4 regions of the Pseudoduganella sp. SL102 genome follow, and region 3 is predicted to be linked to each of the others. Evidence: predicted binding sites of a transcription regulator. Region 3 holds the regulator's gene; each other region holds the start of a gene.

Region 1 (2,201 bases), 3.2 Mb from region 3:
TGGCCACCACGGCCAGCAGCATGGCCAGTACGATTTCGATCGAATCCATTGTTGCGACTTGCTCCCCGTTGCCCTTGACTGCAAGGTTGTTAATTAGTGAACCAGTGCAATTATAGGAGGATGAGGCGCGGCGGGCGGGGCAAAGGAGGATCCCGCGGTGGGGGCGCCGGATCGCGGCCCCAAAAAAAACCCGCGGCAGGGTCCGCGGGCAACAGGAGGGAGGGGTGCTCAGGCGCGTGGCTTGTGGCTCAGGTGCGTGGCCGGGGACGGCGGGGCAGGCGGCGGCCGATCGCCATCGCGATCATGCCGCTGCCGAGCAGGGCCAGCGAGGCCGGTTCCGGCACTTCCTGCTGCAGCGCGCTGACCAGCGTGTTGTGCTGCACCGTGATCTGGTAGTCGCGGTCCGCCAGCAGTTTCTGCGAGGTCTCCTGCAGGTGCTTCGTGCCTTCGGGGAGGGTGTACAGCGACGTGCCGTTGTTGCCATGGGTGCGGCTGACCGTCGCCATGCCGTTGATCTCCTGGGGCGCGTAGTGGAACACCAGCGCATTGGTCTTCAGGTCGACGATGTTCACGCTCCAGGAAATGCGGGCGTTGGCGGTGGTGACGGGCCGTCCTTCGGGCGACGCATACGCCATCGCGAACGCGGTGGCGTCGAACGAGAAGGTCATCGTATCGTTGCTGTTGAGCCGGAACAGCATCGTGTTCGAACTGCCGACCGACGAGTTGCTGTTGGCGAACTGCATGTTCTGGGAGGTGGCCACGTCGGCCCGCGTCTGCGAGCGGGCGCCGGTGGCCGCGCCATTCACCAGGATGGCAGAGCCGATGAAATTCTGGTCCGCGTAGCCGAAGTTGCCCAGCATCGGCTTGACCGCATGGAATGGCGTGAAATTGTTCTCGCCGAAGGCCGGGCAGGGCGTGCCCACGCACTGGTGCGCCACGTCGGGCCGGGGGCCGATGGCCGACTTGCTGACCAAGGTATCGTTCAGCGAAGCCGTGGCGTGCGCATCGTTGACGCCGACCAGTTTGATGAAATCCGCGTTCTGGTACTGGGCGCCGCCGCTCTTCAGGATCCTGAAGTTGTTGATGTCCAGGATGGCCGAGGCGAATGTGCCGGCGCTGGCCGGTGTCATGCCGAACGTGGCGGCCGCGGCTGCCACGAGAAGGGTCATGTTGCGTCGGATCGTGTTGGGTCGAGTCATTTTTTTGCCCCTAGGGTTGGTTGCGTGACCCGGTACAGACCGGGTTGGCTATCCACGGAGCATTATTGGTGCCAGAGAAATTTGTGTTGCAACTTCAATGGGTTGGCGATGTCGCGGCCGCTTCTCTGGCGAAAGTGCAAAGAATGCCGACGGTGGCTGGCCTGGTTGCGGGCGATCGGCCCGGGGGTGGCGAGCCGGCGATGGCTGCGGGACACGGCTGCGACGGTGCAATTGACTCTGGTAATGATCAAAACGTTCTGGCATAATCATGCCTCTTCTGCGGGAGTAGCTCAGTTGGTAGAGCGCAACCTTGCCAAGGTTGAGGTCGAGAGTTCGAGACTCTTCTCCCGCTCCAGGATTCAAACGGCAGCCTTCGGGCTGCCGTTTTCGTTGTTTTTTCTATTTTCCTTTCCCCGCTGTTTCCCAATCCCCGCCGTGGTTCAGCGTGCGGAATGCCCCATCGCGCGGCCGGTTGCAATACTGTTGTTTCTCGGCACTATTCCGCATTGTCTTAATGTACAGGAACGCTGGTGCGCCCAATTTTCTCGCCTATACTGCCTCCCATCGACGCCGCTTTGCGGCCAGCCTTGACACCGGGGATTTACAGATGAAAAGCGTACAGCAGGAAATCGACGAACGCACCAACCTCACCAACACGAACAAATTCGAACTGCTGCTGTTCCGCCTCGGTGGCGATGAAAATGGCGACCGTTCCGAGCTGTATGGCATCAACGTGTTCAAGATCCGCGAAATCGTCGCGATGCCGCCCGTGACGGCGGTGGCCGGCGCGCAGCCGCACATGCTCGGCGTGGTGAACCTGCGCGGCCAGATCATTCCCGTGATGGACTTGCCGGCGATCGTCGGTGTCAAGCCGAAGACGGGCCTGAACATCATGCTGGTGACGGAGTTCGCCCGCACCACGCAGGCCTTCGCCGTCGAATCGGTGGATGAAATCGTGCGCCTGGACTGGAGCCAGGTGCTGACCGCGGAAGGCAGCAACGC
Region 2 (2,201 bases), 3.3 Mb from region 3:
TTCACCACCAGGTCGGGCAGGTTGTCCAGGGTGTAGCGCAGGTCCTCGCTCTTCCTGCACTGGTAAGTGGGCACGTTGTTCAGCACCGGCTGTTCGGACAGGTAGAACCGGATCATCTCCGGCACGTAGGGATAGATCGACTTGTCGTCCGCCACGCCGGTGCCGATGGCGTTGGCCAGCGTGACGCGCCCGGCCCGGTACACCGACAGCAGCCCCGGCACGCCCAGCGACGAATCGGCGCGAAATGCCAGCGGGTCGAGGAAGTCGTCGTCCAGCCGGCGGTAGATCACGTCGACCCGGCGCGGGCCGCGCGTGGTGCGCATGTACACGGCATTATCGTTGACGAACAAATCCTTTCCTTCGACCAGTTCGACACCCATCTGCTGGGCCAGGAAGGCATGCTCGAAATAGGCCGAGTTGTACATGCCGGGGGTCATCACCACCACGGTCGGGTCCGATGCGCCGACCGGGGCCACCGAGCGCAGGTTGTCCAGCAGCAGGTCGGGGTAATGGTCCACGGGCGCTACCCGGTGCCGGGCAAACAGTTCCGGATACAGGCGCATCATCATCTTGCGGTCTTCCAGCATGTACGACACACCGGAGGGCACCCGCAGGTTATCCTCCAGCACGTAGAACTCGCCTTCGCCGGCGCGCACGATGTCGACGCCGGCGATGTGCGCATAGATGTCCGATACCACGCTGATGCCCTGCATTTCGGGCCGGTATTGGGCATTGCGGTAGATCTGTTCGGCAGGCACCACGCCGGCGCGGATGATGTGCTGGTCGTGATAGATGTCGTGGATGAACATGTTCAGCGCCTGTACGCGCTGTACCAGTCCGCGCTGCAAGTGGGCCCACTCGGCCGCCGGAATGATGCGGGGAATCGCGTCGAACGGTATCAGCCGTTCGGTGCCCGCGTCGTCGCCGTAGACGGCAAAGGTGATGCCGACGCGGCGGAACGTCAGGTCCGCTTCGATCCGCTTGCGTTCCAGCGCTTCAGGTGTCTGCTGGGCCAGCCAGTTGTCGAATTCCCGGTAGTGGGGCCGCACGCCGTCCGGCGCTGTCATTTCATTGTAGAACTGCACGATGGTTTTCCTCCCGCGAATATGGAAGTTTATGCAATACACGTGCCAAGTCGCTGCACGATTGAAAATGCGCCTGCGGCGACGGTGAAAATCCTTTACAGTTGAGTTTCCTCAGTGCATCATTACGTGCCGACCCAATCAATGTCCGGCACGCGCATTTTTCCGACAACTTCACGATTGGGTTCGCATGGCCATCACCGTCCCGCGTCCGGCAACGACCGGTTCCGCACCACGTCCCCCGCAGGCCGATACCCGGCATGTGTGGGCGGGCGCGTTCGCGGTCGGCAGCGGCGACATGGTCCTGACGGCGCTGCTGGGTTCCTGTGTCGGCATCGGCATCATCTGGCGCCGCAAGAAGCGCTGCGCACTGGCGCACTGCCTGCTCGGGGATGCGCCCGCCGGTGACACGGGCGTCGACGTCCGCTATGTCAGCAATGCCGTGCCGGCGCTGCTGCGCAGCCTGGGCGCGCGGCCGGCCGACTATGCGGAACTCGAAGTCGTCGCGGCAGGCGGCGCCAGCCTCTTCGAACGCCTGCCGTCCCCGATGCGGGTCGGCGAGCGCAACGTCATTGCCTTCGAACGCGCCATGGCGGCATACGGCCTGCGCGTGGTCCACCAGTTCCTCGGCGGCAGCCTCGGTTCGCGTATCACCCTCGATTGCGCCACGCTGACCTACGACACGCGCCGCCTCGGCCCCGCCTGAGCGCACCGTTACAATGGCGCTTTCGCTCGTCTGGGAGGAAGCATGAAAGCCATCGTTACGGGACACAGCCGCGGTCTGGGGGAGGGCGTCGCGCGCGCGCTGCTGGCGCGTGGCGTGCAAGTCATGGGCATTGCCCGCCACGGCAACCAGGCACTGCCCGCAATGCACCAGGTCGCGCTCGACCTGGCCGACGCGGCCGCATTGCAGGCCTGGCTCGCAGGCGGCGAACTGGCCGCGTTCCTCCACGGCACGGACAGCGCACTGCTGGTGAACAACGCCGGCGTCGTGCAACCCGTCGGCGCGCCGGGCACGCAGGGCGCGGCGCGGCTGGCGCTGGCCGTGTCGGTGAACGTGACCGCGGCCCTGGTGCTGACGGACGCCTTCGTGGCTGCAAGCAACGGCTGCGCCGACCG
Region 3 (2,201 bases):
GCTTTCAACGAATACGGTCTTGCCCGACATGCGCAGATTAATTTCGGCTTTCTGTCTTTTCTCTTTCTCGGTGAGATTATCTACACTCAGGATCACACTTACATCGATCAGCTGATCGAAATGGCGTCTAACGCGTTCCAGCTTGTTCTGCACATACTCGCGAATGGCAGGGGTAACGTCGATATGGTGTCCACTGATGGTCAGATTCATACACACACTCCTAAAGAAGATATAACAGGTTCGTGCGTTATCCGCCAAAACAGGCAAGGCGGCGCAGAGGAACCCAAGCACTACCAGGATTTGCCGCAAGGGCTTGCAAAGGGGTTTGCAAATGCGCTTGCAACGAACTGCTATAGCGATTTGCGGAGGCTGACCGGGGGGATTTTCAATGCTTCGCGATATTTGGCAACAGTGCGTCGCGCAATCACCATGCCTTGTTCACCCAGCATGTCCGCAATCTTACTGTCGGATAAAGGGTTCTTCGGGTCTTCGGCTCCTGTGAATTGCACGATCAGCGCCCGGATCGCAGTCGAGGATGCTTCCCCGCCAGCTTCGGTTGCAACGTGGCTGCCAAAAAAGTACTTCAACTCAAACATGCCATGCGGCGTCAGCATATATTTTTGAGTTGTTACCCGAGAGATAGTACTCTCGTGTAGACCCAGTGTATCAGCTATTTCACGCAACACAAGGGGTCTCATTGCCACCGCGCCATGCGAGAAAAAGTTCTTCTGCCGTTCGACGATGGCCTGGGCCACGCGGAGGATCGTGTCGAAGCGCTGGCGCATATTCTTGATCAGCCACTTTGCTTCTTGCAGCTGTGCATTCATCTGCGTCTCGCCCTTGCCCTGCTTGAGCAGGCTGGCGTACAGCGCATTGACACGCAGGCGGGGCATCACGTCGTTGTTCAACGTGACGATCCAGCCGTTGCGCCCCCGCTTTACCACCACATCCGGTACCACGTAGTCTGACACGTCGGCCGCGAAGGCGGCGCCCGGATGCGGGTTGCATTGGCGGATCACGGCCTGTGCTTCACGCAGGTCTTCGTCGTCGCAGTCGAGCGCCTTCTTGAGCTTGTTGAAGTCGCGCTGGGCAAACCACTGCAAGTGTTTTTCAACGATGCACAGCGCCATGCGCCGCGTTACCAGCGGCACGCCGGGCATGCGCCGGATCTGCAGCGCCAGGCACTCGGAAGCGTTGCGCGCGCCAATGCCCGGCGGGTCGAAGCTCTGCAGCAGGTTGAGCGCGGTGCGCAATTCTCCGATCTCGATTTCCAGCTCTTCCGGCATGCGCTCGTGGATCTCTTCCAGGCTTTCCTCGAGGTAGCCGTTATCGTCGAGCGCATCGATGATCAGTTCCACCAGGCCCCGGTCGCGCGCCTCCAGCACGGTCACGCGCATCTGCTCCATCAGGTGCTCGCGCAGGCTGCGGTGGCTGGCTTCCAGCTGGGGGCGGGCATCGTCGTCGTCCGGCCCCTTGCCGCTGCCGGCGCTGCTCCAGTCGGTATCGCCGGTGCCGGCATCGAGGCCTACGCCCTCGCCGCCATCGAACGGCTCGGGTTCCGGCGCGGCGGGCGCATCCTGCGGCGGCCCGCCTTCCGGTGGCGCCTCGCCGGCCCCTTGCGTCGTGTTGATCGCGCCATCGGCCAGCAAGCGCACCGAGCGGTCGAGAGGATCGTCGAGCCGCTCCAGCAGCGGGTTATCGGTCAGCAGCTGTTCCAGTTCCTGGTGCAGCTCCAGCGTGGACAATTGCAGCAGCCGGATCGACTGCTGCAGTTGCGGCGTCAGCGCGAGGTGCTGGGAAGTGCGCAGTTGCAAGGACTGTTTCATGGCTGATTAGGAGCTGGTTGAGGTCTGGTCAAGGCCGCTCACATGCGGAAATGTTCACCCAGATAGACACGACGTACGGACTCGTCGGCGATGATGTCGTCGGGCCGGCCGGAAGCCAGCACACTGCCCTGGTTGATGATATACGCCCGGTCGCAGATGCCCAGCGTTTCCCGCACGTTGTGATCCGTGATCAATACGCCGATGCTGCGCTCCTTCAGGAAACGCACGATGCGCTGGATCTCGATCACGGCGATCGGGTCGACGCCGGCAAACGGCTCGTCCAGCAGCACGAAGCGGGGATTGGTTGCCAGCGCGCGGGCGATCTCCACCCGGCGCCGTTCACCGCCGGACAGCGACAGCGCCGTGTTCTCGCGC
Region 4 (2,201 bases), 790 kb from region 3:
GAATTTTCCGCAGCCTTGACCTTCAGCTTGCCACCGGCAAACAGCGCAAGATGAAGCTTTTTCGAGCTGATCTCGATACCGGCTGTCGGGGAAGATGCCGTGCTCATGAGATCGATGCCTTCGCAGCCGCGGCCCTGGCCATCAGGCCCCCACCCAGGGCAGCCCCGCCTTGCACCACCCGCCCACGCTCTTGCGATGCCCCTCGGCATTCTTGTCGCCTTCAAAACCTTCCAGGATATCGAAGCTGTTGGCAAAACCGTTTTCGGTGGCCAGCTTCGCCGCATGCCGGGAGCGCACGCCGGAACGGCACAGGAACAGCAGCACGTCGTCCTTGCGGGCGATGGCGCTCAGCTGCTGGACGAACTCCGGGTTCGGTACACCGCCCGGATAGGTGCTCCACTGGACGGCGCCATGCTGCGCATCATCGATCGCCACGCGTCCCACCCAGTCGCGCTCGGCATTGGTGCGCACGTCGATGAGGCGTACGGTCGGGTTGCCCTGGATCAGCTGGTGCGCTTCCTGGGGCGTGACTGCGCCAGCATAGGGCAGGCCATTGCCGCGCTCGCGGGCGCGCTCGAGAATGTCGTTGGTGCTCATTTGGCGTTAAATCCTTGGGAACTGTCTCTATCATCGAAGGGCTTGTATCGAGGAAAATTTCGCCCTGGATACGTATGCCACATTTTGGGGCGCGGTGGTCGAAATTGGTGCAAAATGGTCTATCTGCACCAAAGTTGGGCGAGGTCTAGGATGCGCAATCCTGGTGCATTTCGCCGCACGTTTCCGTACGGATGATTTTAGTTTCCGTAGGGAGCAAGATCAATGTAACTCGCCGCATATGGATAGAAGCTTAATGCTGGCACGCTTCGTGCATTACAGTACGCGAGTTACCGCCGCACAATGTGACGGCAGCCCTTTTCACTTAGGAGATGAGTAATGGCACGTACCGCCGAAGAAGTCCTGCAATTGGTCAAAGACAACGAAGTCAAGTTCGTCGACTTCCGTTTCGCCGATACCCGTGGTAAAGAGCAGCACGTGACCGTGCCTGTGTCCCACTTCGATATCGACAAGTTCGAAAGCGGCCATGCTTTCGACGGTTCTTCCATTGCAGGCTGGAAAGGCATCGAAGCATCCGACATGATCCTGATGCCGGACCCGAGCACCGCCAACATCGATCCGTTCTTCGAAGAAACCACGCTGTTCATGCAGTGCGACGTGATCGAGCCGTCGGACGGCAAGGGCTACGACCGCGATCCGCGTTCGATCGCCAAGCGCGCCGAAGCGTACCTGAAATCGTCCGGCCTGGGCGACACCGCCTACTTCGGCCCGGAACCGGAATTCTTCATCTTCGACTCCGTGAAGTGGAAGATCGACATGTCCGGCGCGATGGTCAAGATCGATTCCGACGAAGCTTCCTGGTCGACCGACAAGGACATCGAAGGCGGCAACAGCGGCCACCGTCCGACCGTCAAGGGCGGCTACTTCCCGGTGCCTCCGGTCGATTCGTTCCAGGACATGCGCTCGGAAATGTGCCTGATCCTCGAATCGATGGGCATCCCGGTCGAAGTGCACCACCACGAAGTGGCCGGCGCCGGCCAGAATGAAATCGGCACCAAGTTCTCGACCCTGGTCGAGCGCGCCGACTGGACGCAGAACATGAAGTACGTGATCTGGAACGTGGCGCACAGCTACGGCAAGACCGCCACCTTCATGCCGAAGCCGGTCGTGGGCGACAACGGCTCGGGCATGCACGTGCACCAGTCGATCTGGAAAGACGGCAAGAACCTGTTCGCCGGCGACGGCTATGCCGGCCTGTCGGACTTCGCGCTGTACTACATCGGCGGCATCATCAAGCACGCCAAGGCGCTGAACGCGATCACCAACCCGGGCACCAACTCGTACAAGCGCCTGGTACCTGGCTACGAAGCACCGGTGAAGCTGGCCTACTCGGCACGCAACCGTTCCGCATCGATCCGCATCCCGCACGTGGCGAACCCGAAAGGCCGCCGCATCGAGACGCGCTTCCCGGATCCGCTGGCCAATCCGTACCTGTGCTTCGCCGCGCTGATGATGGCCGGCCTGGACGGCGTGCAGAACAAGATCCACCCGGGCGAAGCAGCGTCGAAAGACCTGTACCACCTGCCGCCGGAAGAAGACGCGCTGATCCCGACCGTCTGCGCATCGCTGGAAGAAGCGCTGGATCA

Evidence for each region. Region 3 encodes sigma-54, which starts transcription at its own class of promoters, with help from an activator protein. Its sites were predicted from a motif close to TGGCANGNAANCTGCTTT; they were not measured.
Region 1: a site for sigma-54 is predicted at 1,256-1,273, ahead of OU994_RS21880 (PEP-CTERM sorting domain-containing protein). Genes of this name have one in related genera too.
Region 2: a site for sigma-54 is predicted at 1,116-1,133, ahead of OU994_RS17925 (circularly permuted type 2 ATP-grasp protein). Genes of this name have one in related genera too.
Region 4: a site for sigma-54 is predicted at 855-872, ahead of glnA (type I glutamate--ammonia ligase). Genes of this name have one in related genera too.

The regions. Positions count from the first base shown of each region.
Region 1 covers NZ_CP115554.1:5,173,910-5,176,110, reverse strand. The annotation lists gene OU994_RS21885 (Na+/H+ antiporter) at 1-49, opposite strand, end outside; gene OU994_RS21880 (PEP-CTERM sorting domain-containing protein) at 249-1,169, opposite strand; tRNA gene OU994_RS21875 (tRNA-Gly) at 1,479-1,554, shown strand; gene OU994_RS21870 (chemotaxis protein) at 1,807-2,201, shown strand, end outside.
Region 2 covers NZ_CP115554.1:4,233,064-4,235,264, reverse strand. The annotation lists gene OU994_RS17925 (circularly permuted type 2 ATP-grasp protein) at 1-1,067, opposite strand, end outside; gene OU994_RS17920 (chemotaxis protein CheD) at 1,273-1,788, shown strand; gene OU994_RS17915 (SDR family NAD(P)-dependent oxidoreductase) at 1,831-2,201, shown strand, end outside.
Region 3 covers NZ_CP115554.1:978,692-980,892, reverse strand. The annotation lists gene hpf (ribosome hibernation-promoting factor, HPF/YfiA family) at 1-210, opposite strand, end outside; gene OU994_RS04170 (RNA polymerase factor sigma-54) at 351-1,826, opposite strand; gene lptB (LPS export ABC transporter ATP-binding protein) at 1,865-2,201, opposite strand, start outside.
Region 4 covers NZ_CP115554.1:1,765,385-1,767,585, forward strand. The annotation lists gene OU994_RS07555 (hypothetical protein) at 1-107, opposite strand, end outside; gene OU994_RS07560 (rhodanese-like domain-containing protein) at 142-597, opposite strand; gene glnA (type I glutamate--ammonia ligase) at 934-2,201, shown strand, end outside.